DNA from 2 places in the Paenibacillus sp. FSL H7-689 genome. Region 1 is predicted to be linked to the other one. Evidence: predicted binding sites of a transcription regulator. Region 1 holds the regulator's gene; the other holds the start of a gene.

The links. The regulator Rex, encoded in region 1, represses fermentation and respiration genes when NADH is low (regulators of the CRP and FNR family bind a similar motif). The targets are predictions, from matches to a motif close to TTGTGAAATATTTCACAA.
Region 2: the regulator Rex is predicted to act here: its motif matches at 8,291-8,308, upstream of C170_RS20675 (L-lactate dehydrogenase).

Annotation. Positions count from the first base shown of each region.
Region 1 covers NZ_ASPU01000011.1:36,475-45,938, forward strand. The annotation lists gene C170_RS06620 (DnaD domain-containing protein) at 1-442, opposite strand, end outside; gene asnS (asparagine--tRNA ligase) at 463-1,758, opposite strand; gene C170_RS06630 (acetate/propionate family kinase) at 1,860-3,065, opposite strand; gene C170_RS06635 (3-hydroxyacyl-CoA dehydrogenase family protein) at 3,062-3,934, opposite strand; gene C170_RS06640 (AAA family ATPase) at 4,068-5,570, opposite strand; gene C170_RS06645 (hypothetical protein) at 5,563-6,090, opposite strand; gene C170_RS06650 (cell wall elongation regulator TseB-like domain-containing protein) at 6,392-6,922, opposite strand; gene C170_RS06655 (amidohydrolase) at 6,962-8,269, opposite strand; gene C170_RS06660 (redox-sensing transcriptional repressor Rex) at 8,256-8,909, opposite strand; gene dinG (ATP-dependent DNA helicase DinG) at 9,128-9,464, opposite strand, start outside.
Region 2 covers NZ_ASPU01000028.1:230,132-239,595, reverse strand. The annotation lists gene C170_RS20720 (C39 family peptidase) at 124-717, opposite strand; gene C170_RS20715 (class I SAM-dependent methyltransferase) at 893-1,639, opposite strand; gene C170_RS20710 (hypothetical protein) at 1,975-2,475, opposite strand; gene C170_RS20705 (NUDIX hydrolase) at 2,568-2,993, opposite strand; partial or broken gene C170_RS20700 (phosphotransferase) at 3,051-3,830, opposite strand; gene C170_RS20695 (peptidase G2 autoproteolytic cleavage domain-containing protein) at 4,183-5,820, opposite strand; gene C170_RS20685 (hypothetical protein) at 6,411-6,620, opposite strand; gene C170_RS20680 (WD40/YVTN/BNR-like repeat-containing protein) at 6,769-8,046, opposite strand; gene C170_RS20675 (L-lactate dehydrogenase) at 8,383-9,312, shown strand.

The DNA.
Region 1 (9,464 bases):
CCTCTTCTTTTTGAACACTGTTCGAATCTTGACGTGCTGTATTGCTACTCTGCTGCTCCGCACGGAATGCGGCTACTTCTTCAGCAGTGCACGCTGCAAGCTTGGCATATAATCCATGTAAGTCATATCGCTCGTACTGGATGTCCCGTTCTTCGTCACGGTGCTCGTCAATAGCAATATACCCATCCCTCATCAGACGTTGCAACATTCTGGCAATGCCTTCAGGTGCAAGTCCCATGCGTGCAGCAAGCTCTTCAAGCGTGGGAAACTCATTGAACTCTGCCTGACGGAACCCTAGCAGTTGAATCAGAAGAAGCACTTCTGCATCTGATAGACCAAGCTGGTGATAAAAACGTAACAAGGCATACGGCAGATGAGCTGTACCCGATGTCATGCCATAAGCTGCTCCATCCAACCAAGCTTTGGATGTGGTGTCTTCCATAGACGCTCCTCGGTTAAGCATTAAGGGTACAGACGATAGAGCATACGTGGGAATGCGATTGTTTCACGTACATGATCCAATCCACAGATCCATGCTACCGTCCGCTCCAATCCCAGACCGAAACCGGAGTGAGGAACCGATCCGTATTTACGCAAATCCAGATACCATTGGTAAGCTTCATCCGAGAGATTGTGCTCCTCAAAACGTTGTTGCATCAATTCCGGATCATCGATACGCTGCGAACCGCCAATAATCTCTCCGTAGCCTTCTGGTGCAATCATATCAGCACAGAGAACAACTTCAGGACGATTCGGATCTGGTTTCATATAGAAAGCCTTGATTCCAGCAGGGTAATGCGTGATAAAGACGGGTGTATTGTACTTCTCAGCAATAGCTGTTTCGTGCGGTGCACCAAAGTCTTCTCCCCAAGGAATATCAAAGCCTTGTCCATGCAGGAATTCAATCGCTTCATCATACGTAATTCGTGGGAATGGAGCTACGATACCTTCGAGTTTGGATACGTCACGACCGATAGATTCCAGTTCTGCACGGCAGTTTTTCACCACGGATTGAACGACATGAGCAATAAATTTCTCTTGTACGCGCAGACTTTCCTCGTGATCTACAAATGCCATTTCCGGCTCAATCATCCAGAACTCAATCAAGTGACGACGTGTTTTGGACTTCTCTGCGCGGAATGTTGGACCGAAGGAATATACCTTGCCCAGCGCCATGGCTGCGGCTTCCATATACAATTGACCACTTTGTGTCAGATAAGCATCTTCATCAAAGTATTTGATGTGGAACAGGTTCGTTGTTCCTTCCGCAGACGATGGTGTCAAAATCGGAGGATCAACTTGTGTGAATCCGTTACCATCAAAGAACTGTTGAACAGCGCGAATAATCTCTGCACGAATCACCATAACCGCACGTTGCTTCGTAGAACGAAGCCACAGATGACGATGGTCCATCAAGAAATCAACACCATGCTCTTTAGGCGTAATTGGATAGTTTTCAGTCAGGTGAATGATCTCAACCCCTGTAACAGTCATCTCGTAACCGGACGCACTGCGAGGTTCTTCACGAATAATACCTGTAACATACAAAGAGCTTTCTTGGGTCAGGCTCTTGGCATTGTTCCAGATTTCTTCACTAACTTCACTTTTTACAACAACCCCTTGGATATATCCGGTTCCATCACGCAGCTGTAAAAACTGAATTTTACCGCTGGAACGTTTGTTGTTAATCCAGGCACCGATTGTTACGGTTTCGCCCACATGCTCGTTCACATTACGAATTACACAATTCGTATTCATGCCCATATCTCCCCTTGGTTCCTGAATTTGAAAATGCAGCGGGCAGGCTTATGCCTGTCCTCTGCACTTCCTTGTCATTCTATATTTACTTTACAGTTAGATTACTGAGAATTCAATACGATTCGGTGTGTATCACGTGCAATTACCAATTCTTCGTTAGTTGGCACAACGAGAACTTCCACTTTGGAATTCGCTGTTGTGATCCGGCGCGGTTCGCCAGAACGAATGGCATTCAGCGCTTCATCCAGTTCAACACCCAGATAAGTGAGCTGCTCACATACTTTTTGGCGAAGTACAACAGAGTTCTCACCTACACCAGCCGTAAAGACGATCACGTCTACACCGTTCATTGCAGCTGCATATGAACCGATGTATTTACGCAGACGGTATTCGTACATCTCAAAAGCAAGCGTGGAGTTGGCATCGCCATTCTCCATACCTTCCGTAATCTCACGCATGTCACTGCTGATTCCGGAGATCGCAAGCAATCCACTGTGTTTGTTCAACATGGAGTTCACTTCGCTTACGCTCAGTTCTTCCTTGTTCATTACATAAGGTACGATGGCTGGGTCAAGGTCACCAGAACGCGTTCCCATCATCAGTCCTTCAAGCGGAGTCATACCCATCGAAGTATCCACGGATACTCCACCTTTAACTGCTGTTACACTACCACCGTTACCGACGTGACAAGTGATAATTTTCAAATCTTCCACTGGACGATCCAAGTATTCAGCAGCTGCCTTGCTTACGAAATCATGGGAAGTACCATGTGCGCCGTAGCGACGTACTTTATATTTTTTGTAAAGTACACGCGGAATGGCATACAGATAAGCTTTTTCAGGCATCGTCTGATGGAACGCTGTATCAAAGACCATAACCTGTGGCACACCAGGCATATTGGCTTCAGCCGCACGAATACCCATCATTGCTGCAGGGTTATGAAGTGGAGCCAAGTCGAACAAACGACGAATTTCAGCTTTGGCAGCATCATCTACCAATGCAGATTCTTTAAATGCTTCACCACCGTGAACAACACGATGTCCAACAGCTTGAATTTCACTTACAGAATCCAGTACACCATTTTCTTTGTGAGTCAAAATATCAATGACTTTACGGATCGCTGTTGTATGCTCCAGAATTTCACTAACTTCTGTAACATCCTCACGGCCTGTGGGTTTATGTGTCAGAATGGAGGAATCCATTCCGATCCGTTCTACCAAACCTTTAGCCAGTACAGATTCGTCAGTCATATTATACAGTTGATATTTGAGCGAGGAACTCCCCGCATTAATTACGAGTACTTTCACAGTCGGTCACCATCCTTGTCGTACTTGAAGAATCCTTCGCCTGTTTTGGCACCCAGGTGTCCTGCACGCACCATTTTCTTCAGGACTGTAGAAGGACGATATTTCAATTCTCCGAATTCACGGAACATTCTTTCGAGTGCAGCTTCAACAGAATCCAATCCGAAACGGTCAGCCATTTCGAGTGGTCCATGCTGGAAGTTATATCCGATACGCATTGCATCATCGATATCTTCAGCAGATGCAACACCTTCTTGCAATACATGCAACGCTTCGTTAATCAGCAGGCAGATCAAGCGGGAAGTTACGAATCCAGGTGATTCATAGATCATGACTCCTTTTTTGTCCGCTACTTCTTCAACAAAACGTCTGGTCTCTTCGAAAGTTGTATCCGAAGTTTTCAGTCCACGAATAATCTCTACAAGATCAACCCGGGATACCGGGTGAATAAAGTGCATACCAATAACACGCTCTGGGTATTTGGTCGAGCTTGCAAGCTCGGTCAAACTCAGCGTGGATGTATTACTTGCCAGAATGACATTGCTTGGACAAACTTGGTCCAGTTGGCTGAATACTGCTTTTTTCGCATCCAGATCCTCTGAAATCGTCTCAATGACCATGTCGCAAGTTCCAAGTTCAGCTAAATGAGCTACCTTGGTAATGCGGGAAAGAATCAACTTCTTCTCCGCTTTTGTAATCGCCCATTTCTCCAGTTGTTTATCCAGATTGGTTTCGATCATGTCATATGCATGATCCAGCTTTTGTGTTGTATGCTCCACGAGAAGCACATCAAGTCCTTTGGCTGCGAGCATCTGGGAAATACCTTGCCCCATCGTACCGCCGCCGACAACTCCTATTTTTTTGAAAAACATGGTTCTGCTCCATCCTTTCGGTTCTCTATTTCTCTATTGTACCCTGTTCGCCGAAAATTACAAATTTCGACCCAACATATAATAATATCTTAGCACGAGTGAAATGTAAAAAAAAATAACCAGCATAAATAAATTATGCTGGTAGAAGGGCACTGTCACGAAATTGACAACGAAATTGTTCGCCAGACAAAACTTCCTCACGAATCAAGATGTCGAGTGAATTGTCGAAAATTGTCCGTTGTTCTTCAAGCAACCGCTTTGTCTGTTCCATCAGTTCTTGCAGAATTAATTTATTCTCTCGCATAAGTTCCTCGGTTGTGACCATATCCATGTTCACAATCCCAAGTGAAGTCAACCCCGAAGCCATCATGGTCTGTACCACATTGGTTGCCTGATCAAAGTCATTGCGTGACCCTGTGGAACGACCACCGTAGTACATTTCCTCCGCAGCTGCTCCTCCGAGTGCAATCATAATCTGCTCTTCCAGGAAGCGCTTCGTATAGAGGAACTGTTCCTGTTGCGGGTTATGACGTACATATCCCAGCGCCTGACCACGCGGACTAAGTGCCACCTGACTAACACTGCCTGGACGAACAAGTTCTGCCATAATGGCATGTCCCAATTCATGAATGGCGACCCTTTTCTTCTCTTCCACACTGGACTCACGGTCTGTCTTCTCACCCATCATGACTTTATCAATAGCCAGGGACAAGTGCCGCTGTTCGATGTTCAACAGCCCGTCCCGCATGGCGTATATTGCTGCTTCGTTCATCACACTTTCGAGCTGTGCACCGGAGAAACCATACGATTCTTCAGCTGTTTTCTCCAGATTAACTTCCTTCATCAGAGGTTTATTCACCGCATGCAGTTCCAAAATATGCTTTCTGCCCTTTTTGTCAGGCAAGTCCACTTGAATGTGGCGGTCAAAACGTCCCGGTCGCGTCAGGGCGCTATCCAGCATCTCTTTGCGGTTTGTTGCAGCGATAACAAGGATTCTTGGCGTATCAGAAGAATAGATTCCATCCATTTCCGTCAGGAGTTGATTCAAGGTCTGATCATATTCACGCTGTTGACCACCTTCACGTTTACCCCCAATGACATCAATTTCATCGATAAAGATAATAGCGTTTTCCTTATTTTCCTTGGTGGCACGGGTTCTTGCGTCCTTGAACAAATCCCGAATTCTGCTGGCACCCACACCAACATACATTTCCACGAACTCACTACCCGATGCTGCTACAAAAACAGAATCGGTGTAATGGGCAGCAGCCTTGGCCATCAACGTTTTCCCTGTCCCTGGAGGGCCCGTCAGCAAGATCCCTTTTAACGGACGAATCCCGAACTTCCGAATTTCTTCATGTTTGATGAGAAAGTCAAGCGCTTCACGCAATTCCTGCTTGGCACTGTCCTGTCCGCCAATTTCTTCAAAAGTAAGCTTGGAAGGTCCTTTTTTCTTCCGTTTACGTTCCTGTGCAGCGCCTACTGTAATTCCGCCACGCATTTGCATCATGAACAGCAAAGCTCCGACAAACACCGCTGCAATCAGAATCGGAACAATATTAACACCAGTAAAAGCAAGAAAAATAATCAATACGGGAAAAAATCCGATGGCAACTTCTTTTGTCCACTTAGGCATTAGGCCACACTCCTATCTGACCGGGCACACGCGGCAGAATAATAAACTTGCTGGCATCTCCGTCTCTGAGACTGACATATACGTTGTTGTCATCCATCGCTGTATTTACCTTAATTCCATTCGTCGCCATCTTTGACAACGTTGGTGTAATCTCGGTGTATTGCTTGTTCTCCATCGCCTGAGCTACGGTAAACATCGCATCCCCCCACCAACTTTCCAGTGCTTCACTGGAATGATCCACAACATCCAACTTTAGTGAACGTGTTCCAATTAACGTCTGTCCTTCTTTGTGAATATATTGTACCAGTCTGCCCAAATCAACATCAGGTTGCAGATCCAGTTTCAATTGTACGTCATTGCGGTTAATAGTTAATTGAACGTCATTGACTCCATCGTACTGGGTAACCATCTTTTCAATCGGATTCTGCACGGCCACCTGACGATATACAAACCAACCTCCAAACAACACAACGGCTGAAATGACGGCAGTTAAAGCAATAGGCAATACTTTTAGCTTCAAGTTAATTACCCCTCCCAGATTTTGGCCTAACCTACTGGCTTATTGGTATATACGAATATGTGCACATTGACTCCTGCGAGAATTTCGACAGGATTATTTGTTTTTGAATGTAACTTTGAGTACATATCTGAGTATATCACATCGTATATACATTTTCGAAGGCGAAAATATGAATAAATTATTAATTTTAACTATTTAAATCAAATATGTTTACAGACAACACAAAGAACCGGTTCAGTCGGATATCCGTCTGCCGGTTCTTTCATTTCTCTAATTCTCTAGTTATGTCACTCTATTTGTTCTAGCTGTTCGGGAGTGTGTAGACCAGGTCCACCTGTTCTCCGTTGCTAAAACGATAAAAGCGATAGTGGTTATGCGTACCGTCTTTATAATACACTTGCCACACATATATTCCATTCACAACTCCGGGCATGATTCGCTTAATCTCGCCGGCAGGAACTTCAGAACTGAAGCGATTGCGGATCTGCGCTTCGGACATGCCATTCTGCAGCAGCTCACTGTGTACAGCGTTTGCACCCTTAGCCGGTTGATTGTTTGCATCGAATTTAACCCAGACCATAACATCTTGGTTATCCTTATTTTTACCGATCAGTGTCCAGTAGATGTTGTCAGAGCCTTCTTTGTCTCCCCAGATGTACTTGCGCAATTCATCATAGGATGTAATGCCCAGTTGCTTCTGTGCTGCTTGTATGGCGAGCGCTTCTTCCTTACGTTGGTCCTGTGTGACATAGACGTAATAACGCTGAAGTCCAAACAGAATCAGAACCAGTGCAAGCAGCGAAATCCATATCCACTTCTTTTTTTTCTTCAAAAGCCGAACTTCCTTTCCCTATGATGCTCTGTCCTGCAATTAACGAGCAAGCAGACCATCAAATGCCAATTGAGACTCACGCAAAATGCGCTCTTCATCCAGCGTCAGACATTCGCCGTGTTTCACCACTTGTTTTCCATCCACCCATACGTGCTCTACATCTTTGGCAGAAGCCGAGTAGATGGTATGCGAGATCAGGTCTGTATGTGGATAGAAATGTGCCTGTTCAATGTCCAAAGCGATAAAATCAGCCTTCATGCCAACCTGGAGTGCTCCGGTATTGTTCAAGAAGATGGATTTGGCACCGTATGACGTTCCGAGGAGTAACGCTTCGCCTGCTGGCACTGCCGTCGGGTCACCAGATACACCTTTGTGGATCAATGCAGCCAGTCTCATTTCCTCGAACATATCCAGGTTGTTGTTGCTTGCCGGTCCGTCTGTTCCGAGTGACACGGTAACTCCTGCTTTCAGTAACGCAGGAACCCGAGCAACACCGGAAGCGAGTTTCAGGTTACTTCCCGGGTTATGGGATACAGCCACATCATGACGGGCCAAAATTTCAATCTCTTCGTCATTCAGATGCACCGCATGTGCAACCAGGGATGGACGGGAGAAAAAGCCCAGTTTCTCCAGATGTGCCACAGGACGCAGTCCATAATCAGCCACGTTCTGCTCCACTTCACGAAGCGTTTCAGACATATGTGTATGGAGAGGAAGGTTCAGGTCGTTCGCAACCTGCACAAGCTTCTCTATGTAGTCAGGAGGGCATGTATATGGTGCATGTGGCGAGATTACGGTTGTAATGCGACCATCTGCCTGTCCATTCCACTCACGTGCAAACGCTGCCGACTCCTCCAGCTTCCGCAGTTGCTCTTCTTCCGAGCACAGCCCGATTACACCACGTGCCAGTGCTGCTCTAACGCCTGATTGCTCCACAACTTTGGCAACTTGATCCATGTGATCGTACATGTCCAGGAAAGCTGTAGTTCCGCCTTTCAACATTTCAAGCACCGACAGGGAAGTTCCCCAATATACATCTTCTGAAGTCATTTTCGCTTCCATCGGCCACATTTTTTCCTGCAACCATACTTGCAACGCAAGATCGTCTCCGTGCCCTCTGAGCAACGACATTGCTGCATGACCATGCGTATTGATCAGACCCGGCAGGAAGAACAGTCCTTTTCCATCCACTTTGGTACAATTTTTGTCTCCATCCGGCAATGTCTCACCAATATGCACAATCTTGTCATCCTGGACAACCATGTATCCTTGAACCACGTTCCATGCTGTGCCGCCTTCATTAACGGCAAATTTGCCGTTGTGAATTACCCATCTATTTGTTGTCATCTTCCTCGTCGTCCTTTCCAGTCTCCAAGTAATAGGCCAAACTAAGCAGATCCGTTGTAAAGTCAGCATGGTGAATGCGGATATGCGGCGGTGTTTTTAGAATTGTTGGTGCAAAATTAAGGATCGCTTCAATTCCTGATTCAATAAGCTGATCCGCAACATTTTGGGCTTCCGTATCCGGAACCGTGATAATACCGATACGGATGTTTTCCGTTTTAACCGCTTCCGTCAATTCATTCATTGGTTTTACCGTCAAACTGTTGATTTGGCTACCAATCTTCGGTCCATATGCATCAAATACAGCAACAATCTTCATGTTGTCTTTTAGATATGCGTTGTAGTTGGACAAGGCTTGACCGAGATTACCCGCGCCTACCAGAGCTACATTAATTTGCTGATCGATTTTGAGAATGTGACGAATTTTCTCAATCAAATAAGATACATCATACCCGATCCCTTTACGACCAAAATCACCGAAGTAAGCCAGGTCTTTACGAATTTGGGCCGGATTCAGATCCAGCCTCTGTCCAAGCTCTTGAGAAGAAACAGTAGCCACCTCACGCTGATGCAACTCGTTCAAATAACGCAAGTATACAGGCAGACGGCGTACCACCGCTTCCGAAATTTTATCCGATTTCATTCTTGCTCCCCCTTACCAAGGCCACGATAAAATAATAGATGAAAAGATGAGCATCCTGTATAAACTCAAAGATAAACGTGACATTTTATACAGAATGCTCCTTGTAATTTAGGTTATAAGTTCTTACGTGCAACTGCTTTAATCGGATACGGAAATATCTAATAAAGTTTAACGCCAAACGATAGTGTCATGCAATGATATAACGAACAAAACAACCATTATTTTTGTTCATTAGCAGGTTTTTCCAACCACTCGGTAATTCGTGGAACCATCTGCTCCGTGAGCATGTGTTCCATTTTGGGACCAGGTAAAGAATATAAAAAGAATTTACCATAGTACGCTTCAATCACCCGTGTATCATAAACAATGACAATTCCTCTGTCCTTCGCTGTACGCACCAATCGGCCAAATCCCTGCTTGAAACGAATGACCGCTTGCGGCACGGACAGTTTCATGAACGGATTTTTCTTCTGTTCCTGAAGCAGCTCACTCTTGGCTTCCACCAACGGATGATTCGGTGGCTGGAAAGGCAGTCGCACAATAGCGAGACAGGTT
Region 2 (9,464 bases), on a different contig from region 1:
ATTTGTTCAAAAAAACTCATGCCATTTGGGCATGAGTTGCTTGGTTTAACTAAGCAGACGTTCCGAATAAAGCAGATTAGTTCGTTTAAAGAAATATATCTTGTCCCTTGAAAGAGAGCCGTCTTAAATCTGCATCGGGTGTACGACGATATAGGAGTTTTGAGAAAAAGGTAACCACGACCTCCATAACATGTTGAGTTCACTTATGCTGACTTTTCGATTGTAATATTCTTCATCACAATTAATCTTGTGGTCTAACGATTCTGCCAAGTAAAAATGCGTTTCATCATAACCAACGACGGGAACAAAATGCAAATAACGTTGTTTGGGATGTACTCTAATAAATAAAATAACAGGCACACCCTGGCTGATCTGTTTCTTTAACGTATTCACATTACCACGTAAGTACATTGCCTGATATCCTAGCTTCCTGAAAAAAACAACGACCGCTTTGGGATATACCGTACCATCCAGTAATTTGCGAGGATAGGTTTCATAAAGCTTTGTTCCGTTGGACTCCAAACCGAAATGTCTCAAGACAAACGCACTGGAAAATGCAGCGCATTCGTAGTTTTTCTGCATATCCAAACGATTTGAAGATTGAATGTAATATGTGCTTGGCACATTGACTGTGTACATGCGATCTTTCTTAGGAAAACTGAAATAAAGGGAGATCACCCAGAGAATAATCAACCAAAATAATACATTGAGAAACAATTCGTGACCTCCTTCGTCTCATCAAGATGTCTTTTAGATGTTCATTCCTCGCACCAGTTCTTTAAAACCCATTCTTTAATTTTAGTTAAAATAAAATTTGATCTATTACGTTCTCCATTGATCTGCTTTCAACCCATAAATAAACATAGCCCACTCTCCGATTCATTTCATTTAATCACCGTTTTCTTGCTTTAATCACAAAGGATACAGGTAACATCTTTGCTCTTTTAAGGAGACTATCGCTATTATTATGTAATTGCATGATATCCTCATCGGATTCTTCTATCATTTGTTCAATGACAAATCCCGCTTTCGCTAACGCATTGACATAGGTTGATAGTTGACGATCAGCCAAGGTTAATTCACCCTGACAAAAGTCAGGAGATATCGCATACCACGATTCATCAGAATACGGCTTATTGAAGACAAATCTATCATTTTCTTCAACGACACATCTATGAATTGGATGAGACCAACTGAAAATAAAAATACCATCTTTCTTTAAATAAGAAGCGATTCGGCTGAAAGTACCTTCAAGATCGGTTGTCCAACCTATGGCATAAATCGAATACACAGCGTCAAAATAATTAGTAGGAATCCCACATTCCTCTTCCATGGGTGAACATATCAATGTTGCAGGAATTCCGTATGTCCTCAAGTGTTGTTGTGTCTTTTCTATCTGTTTCTGGGATATATCCATACCCCACAGTTCACCTGCTTTGCGGTCTCCATGATACTGCAAGGATTGACCATTTCCACAGCCCACCTCTAACATCTTTAAACCTGAGACATCACCAAAAAGTTGGTGTTTTTCTTCCGAGATAAATGCTCCATAATATGGAAGCACGATTGCTCTCAAAAAGTCATTCCCTTTTGTATCCCAATAAAAGCTGTTTGTTTCATAAACACTGTGCTTGTTCATCTGATAGCCTCCTTTATACACTACATTCAGAACATTACTTGTTACCTTCGTTGAAATATGTAATCTCATTGCCATGAAGTAAGCTTTTAAAGCCGTTCTTGTAGTAAGGCATAAGCTCATCTGCCTGTGTTATATCCAACCATGCAATCTCTGGTCTTGATATCTCTTCTCTCCCTCCGACGATTTCCGCTCTGAATGTGATAAAAATGGCATGTTCTTTGATTTCTTCAAATTTACACTCGTTTATACTTCATCGACTCGTTTCATTGATTGAACTTCCTTTCCGGAATTGACCTTCAAATCTTTTTCGTTCATCATGACTACTTAGAACCTGCCTAACTTATCAATTTTTTGTTATTTTCTATTGTTTGTTCTTCTATATATTTTTTAATAATCATTTCTCCTTCAGTTGAATTCAAAAATTCTCTTATCTCATTCCCTTTTGATTTTTCCAGCGAAGTAGATTCTTCTCTTTCAGTCTTAAATCCAAGTAACATTATTGCTATTCCTAGGCTAATTAAAGTGAAAAAATCACTATACGTATTCACCTCTTTAACAGAGATAGCGACCTTTATATTAGGCAAAACTATAATAGCCATCACTGCACATCCAAGAAACAATGGGCGAAAACTAGATAAAACTTTGCTTAGTTTCAAACCCTTACTTGCCATTATTCTTTTAATCACAAATTCCATTAAGTCATATAGGATAAGAAAAAATGCTGCTATCGATATGTATAACAACCACTTACCAGTCACATTAATATAAGGAGTTAGTCTTAAGATTGATAAAATAATGAAGCTAACTCCGGCCACCTTAGTAAAGGTTACGTTCAATGTAATTCCCCCTATTGTAGTTTTGGTCAATTAACAAACACTTGTACATTTTCCCAAAACAATTAGATAACACCACGCTTTTCCGGAAACTTTTAAATATTATTTTCATCACTGAATTCAATGCAAAAAGGTTGCATCTCAGGTTCTAAACAATACTCTATTCTTTCTCTGAAGTTTTTCCATTCGACTTTTAAAATGGCTTCATCGATCGGAAAGAAACCAGACTCTAAACTCTCCGATGATGTGATTAATTCTCCTCCTATTGGTCTTGCTAGAAATAATGTGTTACATATTGAATTTTCGATATTCTGAAATATTCCACAGAATTTGATGATTTCAATGTCGATTCCAGACTCCTCTTTCGTTTCTCTGATCGCAGCTTGACTTAGGGATTCTCCTTCTTCTACTTGACCGCCTGGCATTTCCCATCCTCTTCGTGGTCCTCTAATAAGTAATAATTCATTTTGTTCGTTTATCACGATTGCAGCGGCAGATAAGATATGTTTTGGAGGGCTCATTTATTCGACTCCTTCTAGAGAGATTAATATACGTTTGAAGAACAATTTATAGCCAGACTAAAAGAAGTTATATATCCCATCTTCAAAATAATTATATTCTTCATCCGTTATTCTTAACTTTCCATACCCTTTATAAAATATTTCTCTATCTCTTTCATTATCAAACGCGTTCTGTTTCGGTCTAATGGCTAATGCTACATCATATCTTGGATCGCCATAAGCTGCTCCTGCCCAGTCAATAACTCCAACAATCTTGCAATCATTAACTAGCACATTATCAATAGTAAAATCTCCATGAATGAAAGTGTTCTCTATTGGTTTTGGTCTTCCTTATTTCAACTGTTGAAGTAGTTCTTCTGATCCGTCTACAGCAAAGTGAGTTAGATTATATTCTGCTTTGTTAAGCATTGTATCTAACCAAGGAGTGTTATTGTTCAATAACTCAACAGGACAAGAGCATTCATGTATTTTCTTTAAACAAAGCCCAAAGTTAAAAATCGCTTTTTCTTTACTTTGGAGGTCAGGCATCTTAGAGAGAAATTCTCTTAAACTTATTCCATCAATATAATCCATCAGAAGCCATCTCGATGTGTCCTCAGTATGGAATGAATACACCTTTGGAACAGGGAGTCCCGTATGGTAAAGGTATTGGAGCACCTTATATTCATCGGATAACCATTCATTATAAAGATCGTTTTCTGTTTTCTTGATGATGTACTTCTGGTCGAATGTATCCAGAATAGCCACAGTAGAAGTATGACCTTGCTTAGGAAAAGTGATTTTCTGGACTTCCCCTATATGTTCTTTTATTTCAATTGGGAGATTCTGAATATTCATGGTTTCATCCTTTCTACTATCTCATGCCCTTTCTCTTTCAGATAAAGTCAATTAAAAAAATCCACATTTTGAGACATTTACCTTAATTGTTTCTATAATAACCCATGCTGCAATATTTGCGAAGTGAATTTAAAGCGTATACATTTCTCTCCAAATCAAAAAGAACCCTCCCGCAGGAGCGTTCTCCGTGAATGATTAGCCTAAGCATACATTAAATCCATCTTACTATAATTTTCGCTCACATACGTTTGTAGTTATACAAGCTGATTTAGCGTGACGATCCCAGAATACAAAAAAGCCCAACTTTTGAAAGATTGGACCTATAGCTATTTAAAATCGTTTCAAGCTCCGTTTATTTGACAAGGACTTTAATCTGATTGGCTCCTGTTCTTGCTAATACTCGGAACCCTTCTGCAGCAGCAGTTGCAATTCCTTCATCATTAGGTCGGCAGTAACCATCCACTTGACAGGTTCCATCATCCCTCACAAGGAGCTTCCCCATCATTCCTATGGCTACCCATTCCATTCGATCTATGCGGGAGACGTACTCGCGTGAATGGTCATAAGAGGCGCTAATAACAGCACTGTTGATTGTATAAGCTGGTACTATAACCTCTCCCCGCTCATCCTTCTGCTCCGGAACTACTCTGTCTTCGTATTGGATCTTGCCCCATTCGTCTGTTTCATATTTGCCCATCCAATTTAGGTGGCTGGCTCCCCCTATAAATGATGGTCTCGCACTGACAATACCTGCAACATAGTCATCTGTGTTTGTTGCTTTCCTAACTTTTTCACCAACCGTTGTTACGAAATATCCCGGTTCAATCGGCTGCCCATCTATCGTCTCAAACATTTCGGCATAATCGGCAGCAGGCGACATAACGGTTCCATCAATATATAGATTGCCGGTTGAGCCTTGGAGTACAGCGGCTAATCCATAACCAGGACCTGTACCATTGGCTAAATGCCATGAACCAGGATATAACGTTTGGCCATATCTACCCATTATATGGGAGTTAACATGATCGGAAAGAACGTTAGTAAAATTCCCTTCAGCATGTGAATAATTTGCATTAGCCTGAGTAAAGGCGCCTTCTGAGCTTGAAGCTGTAGCAGTTGATCTCGTTTCCTGACCTCTTGCATGGGAATAAACACCGCTAGCTAGTGTTCCTTCGCCCTCTGCATGAGATACTATACCGGAAGCAGTAGTATAATAACCTTCAGCATGTGAAAAATCACCGGAAGCTTTTGTATAAACTCCTTCGGCATGGGAGTACGTTGCTGAAGCCACACTACCTAAACCTTCAGCGTGTGAACCAGTGTTGGAAGCTATTGTACCGGTTCCTTCGGCATGAGATGCTAAACCGGATGCTGTAGCATAAAATGCTCCTTCCGCATGAGCATATAACCCACTTGCCGTTGTTTGAAATCCCTCTGCATGAGAAGCATCTCCACTGGCTACTGTAAACTGTCCTTCGGCATGTGCGCCTGCCCCAGATGCCGTTGTATTCGTACCTTCAGCATGAGATGCATCACCGACAGCCGCCGCCCCTACTCCTTCAGCGTGAGAAGCATTTCCACTGGCGTCTGAATCAGCACCCTCCGCATGGGCTCCGTACCCAGATGCAACGGTTCGGGCTCCTTCTGCATGGGCAGCGTGGCCCGAAGAGACGGAAAGGTACCCTTCGGCGTGAGCCTCATAACCGGATGCTGTCGTATAAGCCCCTTCTGCATGGGCCGCATCAATCGTAGCCAGTGTCATATACCCTTCGGCGTGAGATGCGGCTCCGGAAGCGCTTGTGTGGCTTCCTTCCGCATGGGCTGAATCCATGCTGGCATTACTTTGATATCCTTCCGCATGGGCTGCTGATGCACTGGCTGTAGTCTGATATCCTTCCGCATGAGAAGCAAACCCGCTTGCGGTGGTTGTATTCCCTTCTGCCTCTGAACAAAGACCGGAAGCGTTTTGATTACAGTCTGAATCTGCCATCTACCATTCCCCCTATTAGTCTTGCTACTCTCTAATCTATTACAATAAAAAAGGCATGGTCACGGCATCTATCTTCTTTCCGCTTTGATCCTCGTAAATGATTTCAACTAACCAACCTAAATATTTCACTAGCATGTTCACCCCTCCAATGAGAACGCTTGTTTGTATTATATATTTGCTTCCTCCTTCCAGATTACCAAGCCTTTTTTAGCACTCATTCTCCCGTTTCAGTTTCTGTACATAGCGTTCTTGATCCAAGTATTCTTTACGTCGACCTCGCTGATCCATCAGTCCAAACTCACCTTGTTCCCGATATTTTCGCATCCAGCGCTTCATTCGTCCTGGGTAATGAATCCCCAGATGTTCATTAATCTTTCGATAAGTCTACCCCTCAACCGTAAGCAGACGAATAGTCTCATTTTTTATCTTCTCTGAATACGTTTTAAACTTTTGTCCCTTAATCGCCATAAAAAATACACCCCCTAGAATTTCATCGGCTAAACCCAAGGGGTTTTCCAATGTCTATTCTAAGGGGTGCACTTCAGAGGCAAAACGTTGATATATCAGCCTTCTTTGATCAGTTTTGATAACTAAGCATACATTAGATCCATATACCCGCGAGTTACATCTCCACCTTCGGCTGGTTCGGGCTGGTCTGCCTGTGCGTGTTCTGCCATGCAAGCCTTCACTGCTTCCTCTGTTGTACAACGATTGGCATCGTCACATGTGTAACATAATTGAAGCATATATCTGGTTAATTCATCCGCCTGCGTGATTTGAGTTTGACCGTTGGTTCTCATCTTCATCACTCCTTCTCTTGTTGAGTTAAATATATCACCTTCTAGTGGATTTATTTGTGATTTATTTCACAAACTAAGCAAAAAAAGAAAAGGAACCCGTAGGCTCCTCTCCTTTCTCCTATCTATTCACATCGATAACACTCTACGTTTAAAGTACTTTCCAATGTACACCGCCATCTACCGTTTGCAATAACAACGATCTTTTGGCATCTGTATTTTCAACCAATATCCAGCCAAGCTTGGGGGTAACCATCTGCATCTTCACAATCTCCGGATAGTCTTCGAGAATTTTCTCCAGTACACTGCTTGCAGGAAGAGCGCTCCACGTTTTGCCCGCATCCTTGGTGTGGTAGGTTATGCCCTTTTGCATCGCCCAACCTTCCGATGCGTTCAGAAATACTGGTGAAAGGTTACGATTCGGACCCGTTTGTTTGTTTAAAGTGAAATTGGACAGCTTCCAGCTCTTTCCTCCATCGGTGGTAAAGAATCCATTAAATGTCGTGCTCTCGCCTTGAGAACAGGACATTGACATCCAGGCTGATTGCGCTTCACGTCCAAAAAATTCTGGTGAACTAACACTGAAATTACCACACCCGTTGAATTTGTTTCGATCAAAGAAGGATGGTCCAGTATTCCAGTTCTCTCCGCCGTCTGATGTTACATACAACTTCGGTGTGCCGAACTCCAGCGCTGTTAAGAAACCGTGTTTTGGATCCGAGAAAGTCATGCCCGTGGTGTATCCACGTTTGGAAATCTCTTCTGCTTCCTGTTTGCCATCTTCATCACTGGAAGACATCCGATTCCAGGTAATTCCACCGTCCTCGGTAAAGTAAAGTTTCTTGTCCTGTTTACCAATAGCGGTATCGACCGTGGTGAGAATCCAGCCTTTCTCAGGAGATACAAATGAGATCGCAGTCACTTTATCCGTCTTGGACAGAGAAGACAGGCTCCAAGTTACGCCCCCATTGTTGGTGCGAAGCACCATGGTATCTGTTCCACCCATACCTTCACGAACAATCCAACCGTGCGCACGATCTACAAAATAAATGCTTTGTCCATATTTAGGGTTAGCCGGAAATTGTACATTTTCCGAAGGTGAAATATTGGTCCAGGTCTTTCCCTGATCCTGAGTGTAGTACAGGCGCAGCGCATTCCGCGTCACCCCCCACGCCAATCCTCCGTTGTCATTGAGCAACTGAAAATCGGTCAAACGGGTCTGTATCTGGTACTTGGCCATGTCTGCAGATTCTGTACTATTCACAGGGGGAACGACAGTTAATGTCTGCCCTGTATTCCCGGTGTCCTCCTGCTGCTGCGGAGGTTCTGCTACCGGAGGTTGATCTGAGTCGGTGCATGCAGCCAATACAGCTGCTATACCTATAGACAGTAATGCTGTCTGCGCGATTTTAATCCATTGCGAACGCAAGTGGGTTCCACCTCTCTCATCCAATATACAGGCGCGCATGTCTGTCCTATGGCGTTTTATTTACGATTCATCAGAATCCACTGCTCCTATTCTACCACAAACCTTATGTAAAAGGCTCATTGCCCACTCATGGTCGGCCGCTCCCTTTTTCCAGCTCATACTCTGGGCTATAGGTCGCACATTTATTACCATTAATTTCATCCTAAACTGTTTTTCGACGGAATAATTGGTAAAAAGACATGAAATGTGAACTATTTTATAGACAACACTCGCTTTATATTCTCTAATCCCTTAATATGGATGGGAGTATAACCCAAAAAGGAGAGGATATTGAACATGACAAATAGTGCAGCTCTGAAACCAAGTCGTGTCGTGATTGTAGGCATGGGTGCGGTGGGAACAACAACGGGATACACGCTAATGTTGAGACAGCGTTCGTCCGAGTTGGTATTTGTGGATGTGAATCATGATAAAGCAACCGGCGAAATGCTGGATATGAACCACGGTCTTCCATTTACGGGAGGCGTGAAAGTATGGGCTGGCGATTATTCCGACTGCAAAGATGCAGATATCATTATTATTACAGCGGGTGCTTCCCAGAAACCGGGCGAAACCCGGATTGATCTGCTGAAGAAAAATGCAAGCATTTTCAAAGATATTATTGAGCGTATTACTGAAGTGAATTCTCATGGTATTTTACTGATTGCAACCAATCCTGTAGATATTTTGTCCTATACTTCATGGAAACAAAGTGGATGGCCTGCCTCCCGTGTCATCGGTTCAGGTACATTGCTCGATAGCGCACGTTTCCGTTACCTGATTGGTAAGAATAAAGGGATCGACCCGCGTAGTATTCACGCACACATTATTGGTGAGCATGGAGATTCCGAAGTACCGGTATGGAGCCTGGCTAACGTTGCAGGAACAGATCTGGAATTGGATGAAGAAACACAACAGGATATCTTCGACCGTACCAAAAATGCAGCGTATGAGATTATTAATGCCAAAGGAGCGACTTCCTATGCAATCGCCCTTGCTCTGGACCGCATTGTAGCTGCAATTCTCGGCAACGAAGGCTCCGTTCTGAACGTATCCACGTACCTTGAAGATTACAATGGTGTATCGGATGTTTATCTGGGTGTTCCATGTGTTGTCGATCGCAACGGTGTGCGCGAAATTCTGCCTCTTCCGTTGAATGAAACCGAAAAAGTGGCTTTCCAGGCTTCTGCTAACAAATTAAAAGAACAGATCGCTGGACTCGAGTAATTCAATCCCGCAATCATTCATATCGTGAACGATTCAGCACGTTAAAAGTTGTATATTAAGATATCTGTCTTAGCCAAAAAGGCCATTTGTTTCTTCTAAAGAGAAGAGGCGAATGGTTCTTTTGTTTGATTTCTATTATAGGCCTATTTTAG